Regions from separate parts of the Enterobacter cloacae complex sp. HYC033_NIDB genome, predicted to be linked through region 1. Evidence: predicted binding sites of a transcription regulator. Region 1 holds the regulator's gene; each other region holds the start of a gene.
What was found. Region 1 encodes CRP, which controls carbon source genes, mostly activating them, when cyclic AMP is high. Its sites were predicted from a motif close to ATGTGANNNNNNTCACAT; they were not measured.

Region 1 (5,569 bases):
AGCGCGCGATCTGGGTAAACACATCAGCTACTTCGGCCCGGAGGCCAATGACTTCGGCCTGCTGGAGCAAACCTTCCGTGAATACGGGCAAAGCGGTACCGGGCAGTCCCGCAAGTATCTCCACACCTACGATGAAGCCGTGCCCTGGAACCAGGTCCCCGGCACGTTCACGCCCTGGCAGCCGCTGCCGGAACCGACTGACGTGCTGTTTTACGAAGGATTGCACGGCGGCGTGGTGACGCCTCAGCACGACGTGGCGCGCCACGTGGATTTGCTGGTGGGGGTGGTGCCGATTGTTAACCTTGAGTGGATCCAGAAGCTGACGCGTGACATGAGCGAGCGCGGCCATTCGCGAGAGGCGGTCATGGACTCGGTGGTGCGCTCCATGGACGATTACATCAACTTCCTGACGCCGCAGTTCTCCCGAACCCACATTAACTTCCAGCGCGTCCCCACCGTGGACACCTCCAACCCGTTCGCTGCAAAAAGCATCCCGTCGCTGGACGAGAGCTTTGTGGTGATCCACTTCCGCAACCTGGAAGGCATTGATTACCCCTGGCTGCTGGCGATGCTACAGGGTTCGTTTATTTCGCACATGAATACGTTAGTGGTACCGGGCGGAAAAATGGGGCTGGCAATGGAGCTGATCATGACACCGCTGGTGCAGCGGCTGATGGAAGGAAAGCAGATCGCGTGACACCTGTTGCCGGATGGCGCTTCGCTTATCCGGCATACGTTCGTGCAGTTGTAGCTTTTGTAGGGCGGGTCAGCGCAGCGCCACCCGCCAAAAATTAAGCCGCGATCACTTCATACGAATGGGTGATTTTTACCGCTTTCTCCAGCATTAACGCCACAGAGCAGTATTTTTCCGCAGACAGGTCAACCGCACGCGAGACCGCCGCATCCTTCAGTTCTTTGCCGGTGACGATAAAGTGCAAATTAATATGCGTGAACAGGCGGGGCGCCTCTTCACGACGTTCCGACGTCAGCTTCACTTCACAATCGGTCACGTCATGACGGCCTTTTTGCAGGATCGACACCACGTCGATCGCGCTGCATCCGCCCGCCGCCATCAGCACCATTTCCATCGGGCTTGGCGCTTTATCGCCGGAGTTGCCATCCATCAAAACCTGGTGCCCGGAAGCAGACTCGCCCAGGAACGTTAACCCTTCAACCCATTTCACACGCGCTTGCATATTCACTCACTCCAACGTTGCATTTTTTATGACAGATTACGTGTACGTTACATTTCTCGCAACGGAAGGCGACCTGCGTCATGCTGAAGCGAGACACCAGGAGACACGCGGCGAAAGCTATGCTAAAACACTCTGGATGCTACAGTAATACATTGACGTTACACATGTATGCAGAGGACATCAAACTTTACTGGCTGCGAAACGTTACGACAGCCGACTTCCCAGGTATGGGTAAGAATTCGATTGCAACCCCAGAGTCCGGATGCATCTTATGACTCTGGTGACAGCTTATAACAGAGGATAACAGCGCATGGTGCTTGGCAAACCGCAAACAGACCCGACTCTCGAATGGTTCTTGTCTCATTGCCACATTCATAAGTACCCATCAAAGAGCACGCTGATTCACCAGGGTGAAAAAGCGGAAACGTTGTATTACATCGTTAAAGGCTCGGTGGCCGTGCTGATCAAAGATGAAGAAGGGAAAGAGATGATCCTTTCTTATCTGAACCAGGGCGATTTTATCGGTGAACTGGGCCTGTTTGAAGAAGGCCAGGAACGTAGCGCCTGGGTTCGTGCAAAAACAGCATGTGAAGTGGCTGAAATTTCTTACAAGAAATTCCGTCAGCTGATTCAGGTCAACCCTGACATCCTGATGCGTCTTTCTTCCCAGATGGCACGCCGTCTGCAAGTGACCTCTGAGAAGGTGGGTAACCTCGCCTTCCTGGACGTGACCGGTCGTATCGCGCAGACGCTGTTGAACCTGGCGAAACAGCCAGACGCCATGACCCACCCTGACGGTATGCAAATTAAAATTACCCGCCAGGAAATCGGTCAGATCGTCGGCTGCTCCCGTGAAACAGTGGGCCGTATCCTGAAGATGCTGGAAGACCAGAACCTGATCTCTGCCCACGGTAAAACTATCGTGGTCTACGGAACCCGTTAATTTCGGTCAAACGGCGTGCCGCCGCAGGGTGGCACGCCGTTTTTGTCTCTACTCCTCATGTGGCGCAGGCTGATCTATCACCCGGAAGTTAACTACGCACTGCGACAAACGCTGGTGTTGTGTCTTCCCGTGGCCGTGGGCCTGATCCTCGGACATCTTCAGCAAGGCCTGCTGTTTTCTCTTGTGCCCGCCTGCTGCAACATTGCCGGTCTGGATACGCCGCATAAACGCTTTTTTAAACGTCTGATTATTGGCGGCTGCCTGTTTGCCGGCTGTAGCCTTGCCGTACAACTCTTACTGGCCCGCGACATTCCTCTGCCGCTGATCCTGACCGTGCTGGCGATGACGCTCGGCGTCACCGCCGAAATCAGCTCGCTGCACGCCCGCCTGCTTCCCGCGTCGCTGATTGCCGCCATCTTCACCTTAAGCCTTGCGGGCAATATGCCGGTGTGGGAGCCATTGCTGATCTACGCCCTCGGCACGCTGTGGTACGGGCTGTTTAACTGGTTCTGGTTCTGGCTGTGGCGGGAACAGCCGCTGCGCGAATCCCTGAGCCTGCTCTACGTGCAACTTGCTGAATACTGCGAAGCAAAATACACCCTGCTCACTCAACATACCGACCCGGAAAAATCCCTGCCGCCGCTGCTGGCGCGCCAGCAAAAAGTGGTGGATCTGATCAGCCAGTGCTATCAGCAGTTGCACATGCTTGCCGCCAACAAAAATCATGAATACAAGCGGCTGCTGCGAACCTTCCAGGTCGGGCTGGATTTGCAGGAGCATATCTCCGTCAGCCTTCATAATCCGGAAGAGGTGCAAAAGCTGGTGGAGCGCAGCCATGCGGAAGCGGTGATCCGCTGGAACGCGCAGACCGTCGCGGCCCGCCTGCGGGTGCTGGCTGACGATATCCTCTATCACCGCTACCCGACGCGCTTTAACATGGACAAACAGCTCGGCGCGCTGGAAAAGATTGCGCGTCAGCACGCGGATAACCCGGTCGGGCAATTTGCTGCCTGGCATTTCAGCCGCATCGCCCGGGTGTTACGCACCCAGCGCCCGCTTTATGCCCGGGACCTGATGGCCGATAAGCAAAAACGGCTGCCGCTGCTGCCCGCGCTCAAAAGCTATCTATCACTGAAATCTTCCGCCCTGCGCAATGCCGCGCGGATCAGTGTGATGCTGAGCATCGCCAGCCTGATGGGAATGGCCCTGCACCTGCCGAAACCCTACTGGATCTTAATGACCGTGCTGTTTGTCACCCAGAACGGCTATGGCGCCACGCGGGTGCGCATTCTGCATCGGGCGGGCGGTACGATGGCGGGGCTGATTATCGCGGGCGTGACGCTGCACTTTCACGTGCCGGAAGGCTATACCCTGGCCGGTATGCTGGCGATCACGCTGGTGAGCTACCTGATCATCCGCAAAAACTACGGCTGGGCGATGGTGGGCTTTACGGTCACGGCGGTGTATACCCTGCAACTGCTCACGCTTAACGGGGAACAGTTTATTATTGCCCGGCTGGTCGATACGCTAATTGGCTGCCTGATCGCCTTTGGCGGCATGGTCTGGTTGTGGCCGCAGTGGCAAAGCGGGTTGCTGAGGCAGAACGCCCACGACGCGCTCGAAGCCGATCAGCAGGCCATTCGTCTTATTCTAAGCGATGACCCGCAGCCCTCTCCGCTGGCCTACGAGCGCATGAAGGTCAACCAGGCGCATAACGCCCTGTTCAACTCCCTTAACCAGGCCATGCAGGAGCCGGGCTTTAACGCGCACTATCTGGCTGACATGAAGCTGTGGGTCACGCACAGCCAGTTTATCGTCGAGCACATCAATGCCATGACGACGCTGGCGCGGGAGCACACGATGCTGACGACGGATCTGGCGCAGCGCTATTTGCAGTCGTGTGAAATTGCGTTGCAGCGCTGTCAGCAGCGTCTGGAGTATGACGCGCCGGGCGAGTCAGGGGATTCGAACATTCTGGAAGCGCCGGAGACGCTGACCCACGGGCCGATGAGCACCCTTGAGCAGCATTTACAGCGCGTTCTCGGGCACCTGAACACCATGCACACCATTTCGTCGGTGGCATGGCGTCAGCGCCCGCATCACGGGATTTGGTTAACGCGCCGGTTAAAACGAACCGCGTATTAGCCGCTGACGATCTTCGCGACCGCCGCGGCAAAACGGGTTAATCCGTCTTCGATGTCTTTGTCTTCCACCACCAGCGATGGCGCAAAGCGCATCACGTCCGGCCCGGCGTTGAGCACCATGACGCCTTCGTGCGCGGCGGCGTGCAGGAAATCGCGCGCGCGGCCTTTGTACTGCGGCTTCAGTTCGGCGCCCATCAGCAGCCCCATCCCGCGGATGTCGCTGAAGACATCAAACTGTTGGTCAATCTGCTGGAGATGTTTCACAAACAGGTCGCGTTTCGCATTCACGCCATTCAGGACGTCCGGCGTATTAATGATGTCGAACGCCGCACCCGCCACGGCGCACGCCAGCGGATTACCGCCGTAGGTAGAGCCGTGTGAGCCCACATGAAATGCGGAAGCGATATCCTGGGTGGTGAGCACCGCACTGACCGGGAAACCGCCGCCGAGCGCTTTCGCGCTGGTGAGAATATCCGGCGTTACGCCGTAGTGCATATAAGCAAACAGGTCTCCGGTACGCCCCATCCCACACTGCACTTCATCAAACACCAGCAGCGCCTGGTGCTCGTCGCACAGCTCGCGCAGCCCTTGCAGAAATTCCGGGGTGGCCGCCGTGACGCCGCCTTCCCCCTGAATGGGCTCGACCACCACGGCACAGGTGTGATCGTCCATCACCGCTTTAACGGCGTGCAGATCGTTAAACGGCACGTGGATGATATCCGCAGGTTTCGGACCAAAGCCGTCGGAATACTTCGGCTGGCCGCCAACGGAAACGGTAAAGAAGGAGCGACCGTGGAAGGCGTTATGGAAGGCGATGATTTTGGTTTTGTATGGGCTATGACGCGTGGTTGCGTAGTAGCGCGCCAGCTTAAAGGCGGTTTCGTTGGCTTCGGTGCCGGAGTTCATAAACAGCACGCGTTCGGCGAAGGTGGCATCGATGATCTTACGCCCCAGACGCAGCGCCGGTTCGTTGGTGAACACGTTGCTCGTGTGCCACAGCGTTTCGCCCTGCGTTTTCAGCGCGTCCACCAGCGCAGGATGGCAATGGCCCAGCGCCGTCACCGCAATACCGCCTGCGAAATCAACATACTCGTTGCCCTGCTGATCCCAGACGCGGCTGCCTCTCCCTTTCACCGGGATAAACTCAGCCGGTGCATAAATCGGCAGGATCACTTCATCGAATGTCGCGCGGGTAATTGCTGGTTGTTCAGTTGCCATGTCATGACCATCCATTTTTATGTCACATTGATTGTGAAAATATAATCACAAAATATGCATAAAAAATC
Region 2 (5,569 bases), 1.3 Mb from region 1:
CAAAAAAATAAAGGCGCAACTTACGCTTACTGACGTTCCGTTTTTTAGTAACGCGTGGCAATCCGCATATTGTTATACATTTTCATATCCGGAAATTTATTCCCCAAGACAATGATTTAATTTCATGTATTCATGCTAATTATGAATTGGCTGCTACACTTACTTCGACAGACATACGCAGGAGAGGCGAATGAAAATATTATTGTGGGTTATTTTGATTATATTTCTGATAGGGCTGCTGGTGGTAACCGGCGTATTCAAGATGATTTTCTGATTCTGTTGCCCGGCTCCGTGCCGGGCAAACTCTTCACACTTCGCTCAGGATTTTGACTGGATCACCCGGGCAATATCCGCAGACGTCTGTAGGGTACGGATCTCCTGAAATAATCCCAGCGCGTCGTCGTACTCTTTACGCAAATAACTCAGCCACTGCTTAATGCGCGCGACGTGATACAAGCCGGTATCGCCCTGCTTTTCCAGCCGCGTGTATTTTTGCAGTAGTTTCACCACATCCGCCCACGGCATCCGCGGCTCATTATATTTCACCACCCGGCTGAGGTTCGGCACGTTCAGCGCACCGCGGCCAATCATCACGGCATTACAGCCGGTCTCTTTGAGGCAGGCCTGCGCGCTCTCGTAATCCCAGATTTCGCCGTTGGCAATCACCGGGATCGTAAGCCGTTTGCGGATCTCGCCAATCGCCTGCCAGTTAATGCGCTCGGCTTTATAACCATCCTCTTTGGTTCGCCCGTGCACCACCAGCTCGGTGGCGCCCGCCTGCTGCACCGCGTCAGCAATTTCAAACTGCTTATCGCCGCTGTCCCATCCCAGACGCACTTTGACCGTCACCGGCAGGTGCGATGGCACCGCCTCACGCATGGCCTTTGCGCCGCGATAAATCAGCTCCGGATCTTTAAGTAGCGTCGCCCCCCCGCCGCTGCCGTTGACCAGCTTTGACGGACAGCCGCAGTTAAGATCGACGCCGTACGAACCAAGCGCTACCGCGCGGGCGGCGTTTTCAGCCAGCCACTCGGGATACTGGCCGAGCAGCTGGACACGCACCAGCGTACCGGACGGGGTACGGCTCTGACGATGCAGTTCCGGGCAGAGACGATAAAATGATTTTTCTGGCAGCAACATATCGACCACGCGCAGAAACTCCGTCACGCAGAGATCGTAATCGTTCACCTCGGTAAGCAGCTCGCGCACGAGAGAGTCGAGCACACCTTCCATCGGGGCCAGTAAAACACGCATTCTGAGTACCTGTGAAAAAAGACGCGCTATAGTAGCTGCTCTCTATGTATGTTGAAAGCCCGGCGTTCCATTGCGGAATGTCTGGTATGCCCAAAATTCATGATGTGATCCGTGGCACATTTTCAGGTTTAATTGTATGATGAATACGTCTCAGCAAGGCTTTCACCATGAGCAAATCACTGAATACTATCTGGCAATACCTTCGCGCCTTCGTCCTCATTTATGCCTGCCTGTACGCCGGCATTTTTATCGCTTCGCTGCTGCCGATTACGATACCCGGCAGCATTATCGGCATGCTGATCCTGTTTGTGCTGCTGGCATTACAGGTGCTGCCCGCGAAATGGGTTAATCCGGGGTGCTTCGTTCTCATTCGCTATATGGCCCTGCTTTTTGTGCCTATCGGCGTTGGGGTGATGCAGTATTACGATGTGCTTAAAGCGCAGTTCGGCCCGATTGTGGTCTCCTGCGCCATCAGTACGCTGGTGGTATTCCTGGTCGTCAGCTGGAGTTCACACATTGTGCATGGCGAACGCAAGGTCGTCGGGGAGAAAACAAAAAAATGATGGCGAATATCTGGTGGTCCCTGCCGTTAACCCTGGTGGTGTTCTTTGCTGCGCGTAAGCTTGCGGTGCGTTTCAAAATGCCGTTGCTCAATCCGCTGCTGGTCGCCATGGTGGTGATTATTCCTTTTCTGCTGCTCACCGGCATTCCTTATGAGCGTTACTTCGCCGGGAGCAGGATCCTCAACGATTTGTTGCAGCCTGCCGTGGTGGCGCTGGCGTTTCCTTTATATGAGCAACTGCATCAGATCCGCGCGCGCTGGAAATCCATCATTACCATCTGCTTTGTGGGTAGCCTTGTTGCGATGATCACCGGTACCTCGGTGGCCTTATTGATGGGCGCGTCGCCGCAGATCGCCGCCTCTATCCTGCCTAAATCCGTCACCACGCCGATTGCCATGGCCGTGGGCGGCAGCATCGGGGGCATTCCGGCCATCAGCGCCGTGTGCGTGATTTTCGTCGGTATCCTGGGCGCGGTGTTTGGTCATACGCTGCTCAATATCATGAAAATTCGTACCAAAGCGGCACGCGGTCTGGCGATGGGTACCGCCTCGCACGCGCTGGGCACCGCACGCTGCGCGGAACTGGATTATCAGGAAGGGGCATTCAGCTCGCTGGCGCTGGTGATCTGCGGGATTATCACTTCCCTGGTCGCGCCGTTTATCTTCCCGATTATTCTGGCAGTCATGGGCTAAAATTTGCGATGCGTCGCGCAAATTTCATTTTCATTTCATAAGTTGCACACATAATGAGATTTGGATCACATATAAAGGCCGTACGGCTCCGTACACTACCGATCCATTAACCTTGATGAGGCAACGTCATGCATCCACGTTTTCAAGCTGCTTTCTCTCAGCTTGCAGAGAATTTGCAATCAGCCCTGGCTCCGGTTCTGGCGGATGCGCATTTCCCCGCCCTGCTGACGGCAGATCAGGTCACGACCCTTAAACAGGCAACGGGGCTGGACGAAGACGCGCTGGCTTTCGCCCTGCTGCCCCTGGCGGCTGCCTGCGCCCGCGCTGACCTTTCCCATTTCAACGTAGGCGCAATTGCGCGCGGCGTGAGCGGAACCTGGTACTTCGGCGGAAACATGGAGTTTCTTGGTGCGACCATGCAGCAAACCGTCCACGCGGAGCAGAGCGCCATCAGTCACGCCTGGCTGCGCGGCGAAAAAGCCCTGCGCGCCATCACCGTCAACTATACCCCTTGCGGCCACTGCCGCCAGTTTATGAATGAGCTGAACAGCGGTCTTGAACTGCGTATCAACCTGCCGGGACGCGCACCGCATACGCTGGGTGATTACCTGCCGGATGCTTTCGGCCCGAAAGATCTTGAGATCAAAACCCTGCTGATGGACGAGCAGGACCACGGTTATGCGCTCTCGGGAGATGAGCTGAGCGAAGCGGCCATTGCCGCCGCCAATAAAAGCCACACGCCCTACAGCAAATCTCCAAGCGGCGTCGCCCTTCAGTGCCGCGACGGCCGCATCTTCACCGGCAGCTATGCAGAGAACGCCGCATTTAACCCGACGCTGCCTCCGCTCCAGGGTGCCCTGAACCTGCTTAGCCTGAACGGGTATGACTACCCGGATATTCAGCGCGCAATCCTGGCTGAAAAGGCCGATGCGCCGCTGATCCAGTGGGACGCGACCGCAGCCACGCTGAAAGCGCTGGGCTGTTCAACCATCGACCGCGTGCTGCTGGCATAATCTGTTCGGCGGGCAGAGTTGCCCGCCAGTCTGACGAAAAACCCCTCAGTTGAATCGCTGTTTCTTGCGCTAACCAGGCGGGTACAGTAGCCTGAGGGAAATTTCATCATCGGTACGAGCCATCTGCATGTTAAAGCGCGTGTTTTACAGCCTGTCTGTCCTGGTCGGCATACTGCTGTTGATCGTGCTGGGTCTCGACCGCTGGATGAGCTGGAAAACAGCCCCCTACATTTTTGATGACCTACAGGATCTCCCCTACCGTCAGGTTGGTGTGGTGCTTGGCACCGCCAAGTATTACCGCACTGGCGTCATAAATCAGTATTACCGGTATCGTATTCAGGGCGCGCTGAACGCCTATAACAGCGGCAAGGTGAACTATCTGCTGCTGAGCGGCGATAACGCGCTGCAAAGCTATAACGAGCCGGTGACGATGCGCAAAGATCTGATTGCCGCAGGCGTCGACCCGGCCGATATCGTGCTCGACTACGCCGGATTCCGCACGCTTGATTCCATCGTGCGTACCCGCAAGGTGTTCGACACCAATGATTTCATCATCATTACCCAGCGTTTCCACTGCGAGCGGGCGCTGTTTATCGCCCTGCATATGGGCATTCAGGCGCAGTGTTATGCGGTGCCATCGCCAAAGGATATGCTGAGCGTGCGCGTACGTGAGTTTGGCGCCCGTTTTGGTGCGCTGGCTGACCTGTACCTGTTCAAACGTGAACCGCGCTTTTTAGGCCCGCTGGTGCCGATCCCAACGATGCATGAAGTGCCGGAAGATGCGCAGGGTTATCCGGCGGTAACGCCAGAGCAGTTGCTGGAAATTCAGAAGAAGTAATAACTTTTGTCGGGTGGCGGCTTCGCCTTACCCGACCTACGATCGCGATTTTGTAGGCCCGGTAAGCGTCGCGCCACCAGGCAAAAAAAGGCCCGCTACGTGAGCGGGCCTTTTCATTCTGAAGATCTTACTTCTTACGCGCGTACTTCAGTGAATCCAGCGCAACCGCGAAGATGATGATGGCGCCCTTGATGATGTACTGCCAGTAGGGGTTCACGCCGATGTAGGTCAGGCCGTAGTTGATAACGGTGAAGATGATCACACCGGTCACCACGCCCAGCACGGTCCCCACGCCGCCGCTGAAGGAGACGCCGCCAACCACGCAGGCTGCAATCGCATCCAGTTCGTACATAAAGCCGAGGTTGTTGGTTGCAGAGCCGATACGGCCCGCTTCCAGCATCCCGCCGAAGGCGTAGAAGACCCCGGACAGGGCGTAAATCATCAGCAGGTTCAGAGCCACGTTGACCCCGGACACTTTCGCCGCTTCAGGGTTACCGCCGATAGCAAAGATGTTTTTACCGAAGCGGGTTTTGTTCCACAGGATCCAGACGAACGCCACCGCAATCAGCGCATAGAAGGTGATGTAGGAGAGACGGAAGCTGCCCAGCGCAACAAACCCCTGCGTGAAGGTCGAGAAGCCGCTGTCGAAGCCAGAGATTGGAGACGCGCCGACGAAATCGTAGTACAGGGAGTTGATACCATAAACGATGATCATCGTGCCAAGCGTGGTGATGAATGGCGTCACGTTCAGGTAAGCAATGATGATGCCGTTAATCAGGCCAATTACCGCGCCGATGGCGCACACGATCAGGATCACCACGAAAATCGGCATGGTCGCCATCTCCGGGAACACCTTGTTGGCGTTTTCCATCGACTGCAACAGGGTTGCCGCAATGACCGCCGCCAGACCCACCTGGCGCCCTGCCGAAAGGTCAGTCCCCTGGGTAACGATAAGTCCCGCCACGCCAAGCGCGATAATAATACGTACGGAAGACTGGGTCAGAATGTTACTCAAGTTCAGCAGACTTAAGAACGTAGGGTCCTGGAAAATAATAATCGCCAGCAAGACTAAAAGAACAACGTAAATACCGCCTTCTTTCAGATAAGTGAGAAAACTTTTTTTATTTAACGCACTCATGAGGAGCCCCTGATCTTAAAGGTGCAAAGACGCAAGACGCAAAATTTCGTTTTGCGTTGTCGTTTTGGTTT
Region 3 (5,569 bases), 2.2 Mb from region 1:
GGCTTCGGTATTCAGGGCTTTCAGCTCGGCTTTTTCATCGGCATTCAGACGCGCGCCCGCAAGAACAAAGTGCTGATACATCTCCTCCGTCAGTCGTCGGGATTCGGCATCCAGCGCCTCGCGATCCTGCCAGACGGCTTCCACGCGGGCGAAAAGCGTATCGTTTAGCCAGATATCGTTCGCCAGCCCGGCCAGTTCGGTGGAGAACTGCTCGTCCAGTGCCTGAAGATCATCGTTGGTGTGTGCGGACGTCATGGCGAAGAACACGCTGCTCACGCGTGACAGCATGGCCCCGCTCTTTTCCAGCGCCAGCACGGTATTGTCGAAGTCCGGCGCGGCGCGCTGCGCGATAATCGCGTCAATGTCTGCACGCTTCAGGCGCATTGCTTCATCAAATGCCGGACGATAATGGCTGTCGTTAATCGCATCAAAACGTGGCGCCTGATAAGGCAACAGGCTAATTTCAAAAAAAGGATTGTTGACCGACATCGTTTACTCCTGAGCACGGTATTTCTCCCCAGAGTAGGCCAGCCTGCGCCGGCCTGCAATGGCGTCATACAAATGTTGCCTTAACGACGTGCCGGAGAGCGTGCTATGTTAGTACAACACAAAAAGCGTTGAGGAACAGTGAGATGATTATTTTAGTTACCGGGGCGACAGCGGGTTTTGGTGAAAGCATCACGCGTCGCTTCGTCGCCAACGGACACAAAGTGATTGCAACAGGGCGTCGTCAGGAGCGTTTGCAGGAGCTAAAAGACGAGCTGGGTGACAGCATTCTGACCGCACAGCTGGACGTGCGCAACCGCGCCGCCATTGAAGAGATGATTGCCAACCTGCCTGCCGAATGGCGTGAAATTGACGTGCTGGTCAATAACGCCGGCCTGGCGCTGGGTATGGAGCCTGCCCACAAAGCCAGCGTGGAAGACTGGGAAAACATGATCGACACCAACAACAAAGGGCTGGTGTACATGACCCGCGCCGTGCTGCCGGGCATGGTTGAACGTAACCGTGGCCATATCATTAACATCGGTTCCACCGCCGGAAGCTGGCCTTACGCGGGCGGCAACGTCTATGGCGCGACCAAAGCCTTTGTCCGCCAGTTCAGTCTGAACCTGCGCACCGACCTGCACGGAACCGCGATCCGCGTGACCGATGTTGAACCGGGTCTGGTAGGCGGAACTGAATTCTCCAACGTGCGTTTCAAAGGCGACGACGCGAAAGCGGATAAAACCTATGAAAATGCGAATGCGCTGACGCCGGAAGATATCACCGAAACCGTCTGGTGGGTCGCGAATCTGCCGAAGCATGTCAACATCAACACGGTGGAGATGATGCCCGTCAGCCAGACCTATGCCGGACTCAGCGTGCATCGCGGTTAATATACCCCACCCGGCCTGCGGGCCGGGTATGTGATGGCAGGGAAAAGAATGGTAGTATGTTCAGGTTAACTCTCTGAGAAATCACAACCCATGGCCGCTGAATCGCAACTTAATCCTACCCAGCCCGTTAATCAGCAAATCTATCGCATCTTACGCCGTGATATTGTTCGCTGCCTGATCCCACCGGGAACGCCACTCTCAGAAAAAGAGGTTTCGGTACGTTTTGACGTTTCCCGTCAGCCCGTACGTGAGCGTTTATTAAGCTCGCAGAAAACGGCCTTATTCAGATCCGCCCTCAGCGCGGCAGCTATGTAAATAAAATTTCGCTTTCGCAGGTACGGAATGGCTGTTTTGTTCGCCAGGCCATCGAGTGCGCCGTGGTGCGTCGCGCCGCGTCGCTCATCAACGATAACCAGTGCTACCTGCTGGAGCAAAACCTGCATCAGCAACGAATCGCCATCGACCGCAAACAGTTAAACGACTTTTTCCAGCTGGACGACGAGTTCCACCAGAAACTGGCGCAGATCGCCGAGTGCCAGCTCGCGTGGGATACCGTCGAAAACATCAAAGCTACCATCGACCGCGTGCGCTACATGAGCCTCGACCATGTTTCTCCGCCAGAGATGTTGCTGCGCCAGCATCATGATATTTTCAGCGCGCTGGAAAAACGCGACGTGGAAGCCGTAGATAAAGCGATGACGCTTCACCTTCAGGAAATTAGTGAGTCAGTTCAGTTAATTCGCCAGGAAAACCGCGAGTGGTTCAACGAAGAATAAAACCTCGCCGCCTCCTTTCGGTTGCGGCGAAGTAATTAGCGGACCACTAATACCGGAATAGTGGCGTAGCGCAGAATAGTTTCAGCATTTGAACCCAGCAGATGGGTTGTAATGCTCGGATTTTTTGATCCGATAACAATAACGTCGTATTTCCCCTCTTTGCTGAGCTTGATGATTTCATCGCGTACGTTGCCGAAGCGAACTTCACAGTCAATATTGTCCGGGGACATATCAAAGAGCCGTTTCAGCGCCTTCATCTTCTTATCAGACTCGGCGGTCATATACTCTTCGAACTTCTTAATATCGGCATTGAACCCCCGCAGTAACGAACGGCTGCTGTTAGGGAGAATGTTGACCAGGGTGATCGTCGCGCCTTCCGCCTTCGCGAGGTTGACCGCGTGGCGTACCGCTTTATCGCTCAAATCCATTTCAAACACATCAACAGGCATCAAAATTTTCTTATACATAAGCCTGACTCCTTTTCCGATGAAGGGTTATTTTCTGCCTCCAGAATGACATTGTGGATATAAACAAAGCCTAAACACTTGCACCCGGAAACTATCAATTAAGGAAAATAACTGTCCGCTTTGTAAAGTGGTGTCCTGAACCGTCAACGCCTGCATGAAATAAGAAAAAAGTGTGAGCTTGATCAAAAGCAAATAATTTCGTTAAAGAGAGGCGTATTAATAGTGCCCCGTGAACGGCAGCCGTTGAATTAGCGCCGTAACGGATAAGTACGAGAGGAGAAAATACCATGATGACATACGACCGTAACCGAAATGCAATCACCACTGGCAGCCGCGTCATGATTAGCGGCACAGGCCAGTTCGGCGTGATTAAAGCGATCCACAGCGACGGCCTTAATGCCGAGCAGGTGCGCCGTGGTAAAACGGTTGAAGTCGAAGGATGCGAAGGTAAGTTCGAACCGATTGAGCTGATTCGCCTGGGGATGCACTAAGCTGCGCCCCGACATGCCGCCGCGGACGGCGGCATGTCATCGCGTTAAAGCCGGGAGGCGTACTCAGCAACCGTGGCCTTCGCGCCTTTTTGCAGCAACGTTTGATAGGCCTGCATGACCGCAGCCACAAACACCGCGTCCTTCGGCAGCTCGTTACCGAAAATAGCCTCAATGCCCAACAGCGCGCTAACGCGGCTTTCGCCTTCAGCGCTACCGTTTACCGCCGCCTGAATCACCGCCAGCTGCGGATCGCTCACCTCAATCGCGTTACCCTGCTCATCCACACCGCCGACATAACGCATCCAGCCCGCCACACCCAGGGCCAGCAGCGGGAAGGGTTTCTGGTGGACAAGGTGCCAGCGCACGGAATCGAGCATCCGCTGCGGCAATTTCTGGCTACCGTCCATGGCGATTTGCCAGGTGCGGTGGCGCAGGGCCGGATTGCTGTAACGTGCGATCAGCAGGTCGGCATAGTGAGCTAAATCCACCCCCTTCACTTTCAGCGTCGGCGCCTGCTCTTTCAGCATCAGCGCATGCGCGGCTGCGCGATAATGTTCATCTTCCATGCAGTCGTTAATGTGCTGATAACCGGCCAGGTAGCCGAGATAGGCCAGGAACGAGTGGCTGCCGTTAAGCATACGCAGCTTCATCTCTTCAAACGGAATGACATCAGAAACCAGTTCCGCACCGGCCTTTTCCCACTGTGGACGTCCGGCGACGAAATTATCTTCAACCACCCACTGGCGGAACGGCTCGCAGGCGACACCTGCCGGATCGCGTACGCCGGTCAGCTGTTCAATTTTATCCAGCGTTTCAGCCGTGACGGCGGGCACAATACGGTCCACCATGGTTGACGGGAAGGTGACGTTCGCTTCAATCCAGTCGGCCAGTTCGCCGTCAACAGCGCGCGCGTAGGCGCAGGTGACATTGCGCATCACGTGGCCGTTTTCCGGCATGTTATCGCATGACATCACGCTGAATGCTGGCAGCCCCGCCGCCTTACGCCGCGCCAGCGCTTCAACCACTACGCCTGGCGCAGATTTCGGCTGATGGGGGTTTTGCAGGTCGGCAACGATTAACGGATGATCGAACATCAGTTGTCCGGTTGCCGGGGAGTGGCAATACCCTTTCTCGGTGATGGTCAGGGAAACAATGGCGACCTGCGGATCGCACAGCGCCGCCAGCACGGTTTCAAGGCCGTCGACCTGCGCATGCAGCGCATTTTTGACGACGCCGACCACGCGCGCCGTCCACGCATCGGCAGACATCTCTGCTACGGTATAAAGATTATCCTGTGCCTTCAGATCGGCGATCTGCTGTTCGCCGCCAATCAGGTTAACTTCGCAGTAACCCCAGTCGCTGCCCTGTTCTGCGGCGAGTATATCGGTGTACACCGCCTGGTGCGCACGGTGAAACGCGCCAAACCCTAAATGAACAATGCGTGCCTTGAGGCTGTCGCGATCGTACTGAGGACGCGTTGCCTTCGCCTGTAATAAACGGTTTTCCATGATTGAGACTCGTTAATTATGAACGCTGAGATCCGCAGCCGCTCTGGTGACAGTGCGGCTGCGCCGGTTGACTAAACCAACTAGAATGGCAGTGTCATTACTTTATCCTGCCGATCACAATACTGGTTATGCTGCCATGAACATTGATTTACATTAACTTTCGGCCAAGTGGTGTGATATAAAAATCAAGTTGTGTGACATCTGGCAAAAGATATAAACCAGATCATACAGGGGTGCGCACCGTCTGCTCGCCGGACCGGACCGTCGGCTCACGCCACAACCTGTCGTAGGAATAGCCTGTTAAATCTTCCACGACCCGGCGAGCTTCGGCGGATACGCGTTGGGGAGAGCCGTTGGCTTTCAGGCGATCCAGCTCATCCACAAAGATTTTGTGCGTACGCTTGTTAAGGTTGAATGTCAGAGCCTGCCACAGGGCCAGGATAAGCAAGGCAGCAGTGCCGATGAACATCAGCATTGCGATGGTGTGGATGGCTTCGGTTGGCTGCGTCTGGCTCCCTTTTACAAATCCGCCGCTTTGTAACAGGAGACCCACAATAAAGGTGGCAATAGCGACCGTGGTTTTTCGGGAGAATGTCATTACCGCGGCAAACAGTCCCTCACGACGCTGACGGCTGACCATTTCATCGATATCTGGAATGAACGGGAACACGTTCCACGGTGTAAACTCAAGGACGCAGCGCCCCACCTGATACACCCCGGCCAGAATGACCAGCGTCGAGACGGTATTCAGCGCAGGGATCTGGTACACGGCAAAGAAGCCCCCCAAACAGAGCAACATCAGTGAATAGGCAAATACATATAGCTTTGATGGCCCATATCTGATGATCCCTATACCCGCAATTAACGTGACGGGCAGCCCCACAATACTCATCGACAGCAGCGTGCCTGCCAGTGAGGAAGAGACATTCAGACAGTAGACGCAGAAAA
Region 4 (5,569 bases), 510 kb from region 1:
GGCAGGTTGTGTTTCTTAGACACGTATTCCTGAGAATCACGCAGGATGGTCGGGGTCAGAACCACGTTACCTGGTTTGTATACGCCGTGTACGTTACCGAAGGACGCTGCGATGGTGAAGCGTGGGCTGATTTTGCTCAGCTCGGTGTAAGCGTAATCAACGTCTTCTGGCTGAGTGTACAGAGCAGAAGCGTCCATGTGGCTGTTGTCCACACCGTCTTCTTCACCGCCGGTGCAACCCAGTTCGATTTCCAGGGTCATGCCCATTTTGGACATACGCGCCAGGTACTTAGAGCAGATCTCGATGTTTTCTTCCAGAGACTCTTCGGACAGGTCGATCATGTGAGAAGAGAACAGTGGCTTACCGGTTGCTGCGAAGTGTTTTTCACCTGCGTCCAGCAGACCGTCGATCCATGGCAGCAGTTTTTTCGCGCAGTGGTCAGTGTGCAGGATAACCGGAACACCGTAGTGCTCAGCCATCTGGTGAACGTGATGTGCGCCAGAGATAGCACCCAGGATAGCAGCGCCCTGAGGAACGTCAGTTTTCACGCCTTTACCTGCGATGAACGCAGCGCCGCCGTTAGAGAACTGAACGATAACCGGTGCTTTAACTTTTGCAGCGGTTTCCAGTACGGCGTTGATGGAGTCGGTACCTACGCAGTTAACTGCTGGCAGAGCGAAGTTGTTTTCTTTAGCTACCTGGAACACTTTCTGTACGTCATCACCAGTGATAACGCCAGGTTTTACGAAATCAAAAATTTTAGACATGTTGCTTAGTCCTGTATCTTCGGCCGTTAGAAAAGGTGCGAGCTCTGATAAGCGCGCTGAAAATTGGGCAGGTTTCCCTGCCCCTGAATGGCTTACTTCTTAGCGCGCTCTTCGAGCATTGCTACTGCTGGCAGGACTTTACCTTCCACGAATTCGAGGAATGCGCCGCCACCAGTGGAGATGTAGGAGATCTTGTCAGCGATACCGAACAGATCGATAGCTGCCAGGGTGTCACCACCGCCTGCGATAGAGAACGCTTCGCTGTCTGCGATAGCGTTAGCCACGATCTCAGTCCCTTTGCGGAAGTTCGGGAATTCGAACACGCCGACAGGACCGTTCCACAGGATAGTTTTTGCGTTTTTCAGGATTTCAGCCAGTTTCTGTGCAGAAACGTCGCCCAGGTCCAGAATCTGCTCTTCATCTTTGATGTCGTTAACAGATTTCAGGGTTGCGGTAGCGGTTTCGGAGAACTCGGTAGCTACACGAACGTCAGTTGGAACCGGGATATCACAGGTGCTCAGCAGACGTTTGGCTTCGTCAACCAGATCCGCTTCGTACAGGGATTTACCCACGTTGTGGCCTTGCGCAGCAACGAAGGTATTCGCGATACCACCACCAACGATCAGCTGGTCAGCGATTTTGGACAGGGAATCCAGTACGGTCAGTTTGGTAGACACTTTAGAACCACCAACGATAGCGACCATTGGACGAGCAGGTTCTTTCAGAGCTTTACCCAGCGCTTCCAGTTCGTCAGCCAGCAGCGGACCTGCACAGGCGACGTCTGCGAATTTACCGATACCGTGGGTAGATGCCTGCGCACGGTGAGCCGTACCGAATGCATCCATCACGAATACGTCGCACAGCGCAGCGTATTTTTTGGACAGGGTTTCGTCGTCTTTCTTTTCGCCTTTGTTGAAGCGAACGTTTTCCAGAACAACCAGCTCACCTTCGGCAACTTCCACGCCGTCCAGGTAATCTTTCACCAGGCGAACCGGGCTGGACAGTTTGTCTTTCAGGTAATTAACAACCGGCAGCAGAGAGAACTCTTCGTTGTACTCGCCTTCAGTTGGACGGCCCAGGTGGGAGGTGACCATCACTTTAGCGCCCTGCTTCAGAGCCAGTTCAATGGTTGGCAGAGATGCACGGATACGCGCGTCGCTGGTCACTTTGCCATCTTTAACCGGTACGTTCAGATCGGCACGGATGAAAACGCGTTTACCTGCCAGATCCAGATCGGTCATCTTAATTACAGACATGGTGAATCCTCTCGTTGATTCTTAAAGTTTTGCAAGCGCAAGGTGCGCTCTACCTGAAACCTTTTGCGGCCATGGCTAACGTGGTGTCGAGCATTCGGTTAGCAAAGCCCCATTCGTTATCACACCAGACCAGCGTCTTGATAAGGTGCGCACCACTGACTCGCGTCTGCGTGCCATCCACGATGGCGCTGTGCGGGTCGTGGTTAAAATCTACTGAGACCAACGGTAATTCCGTATAGTCAACTATACCATGAAATGCTCCCTGTGCCGCTTTTTGCAGCAACAGGTTGACTTCACAGGCTTTTACCGGTTTTTTCACCGTCACGCTAAGATCGATTGCGGTGACGTTTATCGTCGGCACGCGCACGGCAATCGCTTCGAAACGGTCGTTAAACTGCGGGAAAATACGGGTGATCCCGGCAGCCAGTTTCGTATCCACCGGAATGATGGACTGGCTCGCCGCGCGAGTGCGCCGTAAATCCGGATGGTAGGCGTCGATGACCTGCTGATCGTGCATGGCGGAGTGAATCGTGGTCACGGTGCCGGATTCAATGCCATACGCATCGTCTAACAGTTTAATGACCGGAATAATGCAGTTGGTGGTGCAGGAGGCGTTGGAGACAATGCGGTGTTCAGCTTCCAGCTCGTGCTGGTTGACGCCAAACACGACGGTGGCGTCGAGGTCGTTACTGCCGGGATGGGAGAACAGCACTTTTTTCGCGCCAGCATTCAGATGCGCTTCGCCATGTTCACGGTTACCGTACACGCCGGTACAGTCCAGCACCACATCCACACCCAGTTCGCGCCAGGGCAGCCCTTCAATACTGTTCTCATGCAGCACGCGGATGGCATCGTCACCGACGAACAGCTGTTCCCTTTCCTGGCGAACGTCCCAGGCAAAGCGACCGTGGCTGGTGTCATATTTCAACAAATGCGCCATGCCCGCAGCATCCGCCAGTTCATTGATTGCCACCACGGTGATTTCCGCACGACGCCCGGATTCATATAAAGCACGAACCACGTTGCGTCCGATGCGACCGAAGCCATTAATCGCTACGCGTACGGTCATAGATCTCCTGCAAAGCTATCCCTGAGTTTGAGGTGGCTGAAAGAGTAATCCAGCGACGCCCGAAGGGGAATCCTTGCTGTCACAAACTGCGATTGATTGGTCAATTGTCGAACATTTAATCGACTGAAACGCTTCAGCAAGAATAAGCGAATCGGGGAATAAAAGGAATCTCTGTCCAGATTAAGAGCGATTTTATCTGATCTCCATCACATTTTTCCGGAATAATCCCTTTTCATCCCGCCACGTAAAAACGCGGCGGGTCGACCGGAGCCCCCACTGAAAGCCGCTGCGGATCAGACGAGTCGGTATTGGCCATTTGCCGACATCATCAGTTCAACATTGGCAGGACGGCTGTGACGCAAAACACGCTCCACGTTTGGCCCGTCGGTGCGGGCATAAAACGCGTCGGCGTCGGCCTGAGAGAGCCCCCCGGCCAGCTTACGTCCCACCAGGCGCGTGCGTAACGCTTCGGCGGGGGCGCGGATAAACACTGACAAATCGCAGTATTCCATCAGCGTTCGCCATCGTTCGTCATCGAGCAGCAGCCAGTTACCCTCAACAATCACGACAGGGGCCGTTACCACGATTGCCTCTTCGACAGGATCGTGCGTTTGCCGGTCATACTGCGGCCAGGTACCGTCGCCCTCTTTTATCTGCCGCAGATGTTGCGCCAGCCTGTCGACATCAAAGGTCTCCGGGGCGCCTTTGTACGCGCGCAGGTTATGCGCTTCCAGCCAGACGTTGTAGTGATGAAATCCATCCATTGGCAACGTCTGAATCGGAGCGAGCCCCTCCGTCTGACGAGAGAGATATTCCCAGAAGGCGGTCAGGGTGGACTTGCCCGTACCGGGCGGGGCGCTGAGAAAAACAATCGTACGTCTGCTGGCGCTGGCGAAATGCCGTTTCGCCAGTTGCCGCAGCAAAGGCTTATGAACATTTTCAATTTCGTCGTCAGGATAATGTGCTTCTACATATAGCCCATTGACCGTTAGCCCAATTTTCACGGCGTAAGTTCCTTTAAAATTGTCGTTACCGCCAGGGTGAGCGCCGTCTTGATCATTGCGGTAAAGCGCACCTCAGACCATGCGGCAAAGTCAGCAAATTTCATCGACTCCAGCGCGCTAAATAACGTCGCGTTACGGGTGATGCAATTAACGTTGCTGATAAAATCCCAGGTGATGTCATCGGCGAAGCCAGGGATCGTATCCTGCTCGTTCAGATACTGATAAAACTGCGAAAAATGCGTTATGTCGGCGTAGAGCCATTTTTCCATTTTCCCCAGCGCATAGATCAGGCGTAACGCCACATCGATGTCATCAAGCGGCCCACTCCGGGCGAGTAACGGCTTCACTGCATATTCCACGATCTCTTCATCGTTATCGACAAACAGCGACGGCAGAAAACATTTAATGCCCTGGAGTAAAAAAGACTGTGCCGTCGTCATAAATGCGAGGAGGTTATTCTGAGCATCCAGTTGCTCAAGCACATCGTCTTCTGTCAGTGTCGTCATTTGTATCTCGATAAATCACCGTGAATGCAGAGAGTCTATTATATTACACGTTCGATCTGCGCCGCCGATCAGTAAAGTTTGCGTGCGCACACCCTTCGCAACCTGTTGAATACCTTTAACCAGTTCGCCGCCCGTCACGCCCGTCGCGCTGAACAGAATGTCATTGCCCTTTACCAGTTCGCTAAGGGTATAGATACGATTGACTTCCACCTTCATCTCCGCACAGCGACGGTGCTCCTGCACGGCGACCCTACGGTTCTCAGGACTCTCCCCTTTCGCTTCACAAAAATCGATCAGCTCCGCCTGCATATCGCCACCCAGCGCTTTCACCGCGCAGGCGGAGATCACCCCTTCCGGCGCGCCGCCTGTGGTGTACATCAGATCATAGGGATTATCCTGTAAGCAGGTCAGAACGCTGGCGGCGACGTCGCCATCGGGCAGCGCAAACACTTTCACGCCCAGTTGCGTCGCCTCGGCAATTGCATTTTGCAGGCGCGGTTTGTCCAGCGTCACCATCCGCAGATGCTCCAGCGGCTTGCCCAGCGCCCGGGCAACGTTGCGAAGGTTTTCTGCCAGCGGGAGATCGAGGCTGATTGCCCCGGCTGCCGCTGCGTTAACCACCAGTTTTTTCATGTACATATCAGGGGCATGAAACAGGCGGCCCTCAGGCGCAAACGCCATCACAGCCAGCGCATTGCTTTGCCCCATCGCCACCATGCGGGTGCCCTCGATGGGATCGACGGCAATATCCACCGCCGGGCCGATGCCGCTTCCGACCTCCTCGCCAATCCACAGCATTGGCGCATGGTCGATCTCACCTTCGCCGATAACGATACGCCCGCGCATCGCTATCGCGTTTAGCGCCTCGCGCATGGCGGTTACCGCCAGCCCGTCGATTCGGTTTTTATCGCCGCACCCGGTTTGCGGCCAGGCGGCCAACGCCGCCTGTTCCGTAACGCGAAAGAGC

Region 2: a site for CRP is predicted at 2,563-2,580, ahead of cdd (cytidine deaminase). Genes of this name have one in related genera too.
Region 3: a site for CRP is predicted at 2,793-2,810, ahead of ydfZ (putative selenium delivery protein YdfZ). Genes of this name have one in related genera too.
Region 4: a site for CRP is predicted at 3,287-3,304, ahead of epd (erythrose-4-phosphate dehydrogenase). Genes of this name have one in related genera too.

Annotation. Positions count from the first base shown of each region.
Region 1 is NZ_CP115123.1:350,511-356,079, forward strand. It holds gene O1721_RS01790 (phosphoribulokinase) at 1-697, shown strand, start outside; gene O1721_RS01795 (OsmC family protein) at 792-1,196, opposite strand; gene crp (cAMP-activated global transcriptional regulator CRP) at 1,507-2,139, shown strand; gene O1721_RS01805 (YccS/YhfK family putative transporter) at 2,197-4,284, shown strand; gene argD (bifunctional acetylornithine/succinyldiaminopimelate transaminase) at 4,281-5,501, opposite strand.
Region 2 is NZ_CP115123.1:3,952,499-3,958,067, forward strand. It holds gene yohP (small membrane protein YohP) at 191-274, shown strand; gene dusC (tRNA dihydrouridine(16) synthase DusC) at 319-1,254, opposite strand; gene O1721_RS18980 (CidA/LrgA family protein) at 1,422-1,817, shown strand; gene O1721_RS18985 (CidB/LrgB family autolysis modulator) at 1,814-2,509, shown strand; gene cdd (cytidine deaminase) at 2,638-3,522, shown strand; gene sanA (outer membrane permeability protein SanA) at 3,650-4,360, shown strand; gene mglC (galactose/methyl galactoside ABC transporter permease MglC) at 4,488-5,498, opposite strand; gene mglA (galactose/methyl galactoside ABC transporter ATP-binding protein MglA) at 5,514-5,569, opposite strand, start outside.
Region 3 is NZ_CP115123.1:2,997,804-3,003,372, reverse strand. It holds gene dcp (peptidyl-dipeptidase Dcp) at 1-489, opposite strand, end outside; gene ydfG (bifunctional NADP-dependent 3-hydroxy acid dehydrogenase/3-hydroxypropionate dehydrogenase YdfG) at 633-1,379, shown strand; partial or broken gene O1721_RS14520 (GntR family transcriptional regulator) at 1,470-2,155, shown strand; gene O1721_RS14515 (universal stress protein) at 2,191-2,622, opposite strand; gene ydfZ (putative selenium delivery protein YdfZ) at 2,910-3,113, shown strand; gene O1721_RS14505 (mannitol dehydrogenase family protein) at 3,158-4,621, opposite strand; gene O1721_RS14500 (MFS transporter) at 4,845-5,569, opposite strand, start outside.
Region 4 is NZ_CP115123.1:4,734,621-4,740,189, forward strand. It holds gene fbaA (class II fructose-bisphosphate aldolase) at 1-767, opposite strand, end outside; gene pgk (phosphoglycerate kinase) at 860-2,023, opposite strand; gene epd (erythrose-4-phosphate dehydrogenase) at 2,073-3,092, opposite strand; gene O1721_RS22680 (nucleoside/nucleotide kinase family protein) at 3,386-4,096, opposite strand; gene O1721_RS22685 (MltR family transcriptional regulator) at 4,093-4,602, opposite strand; gene glpX (class II fructose-bisphosphatase) at 4,618-5,569, opposite strand, start outside.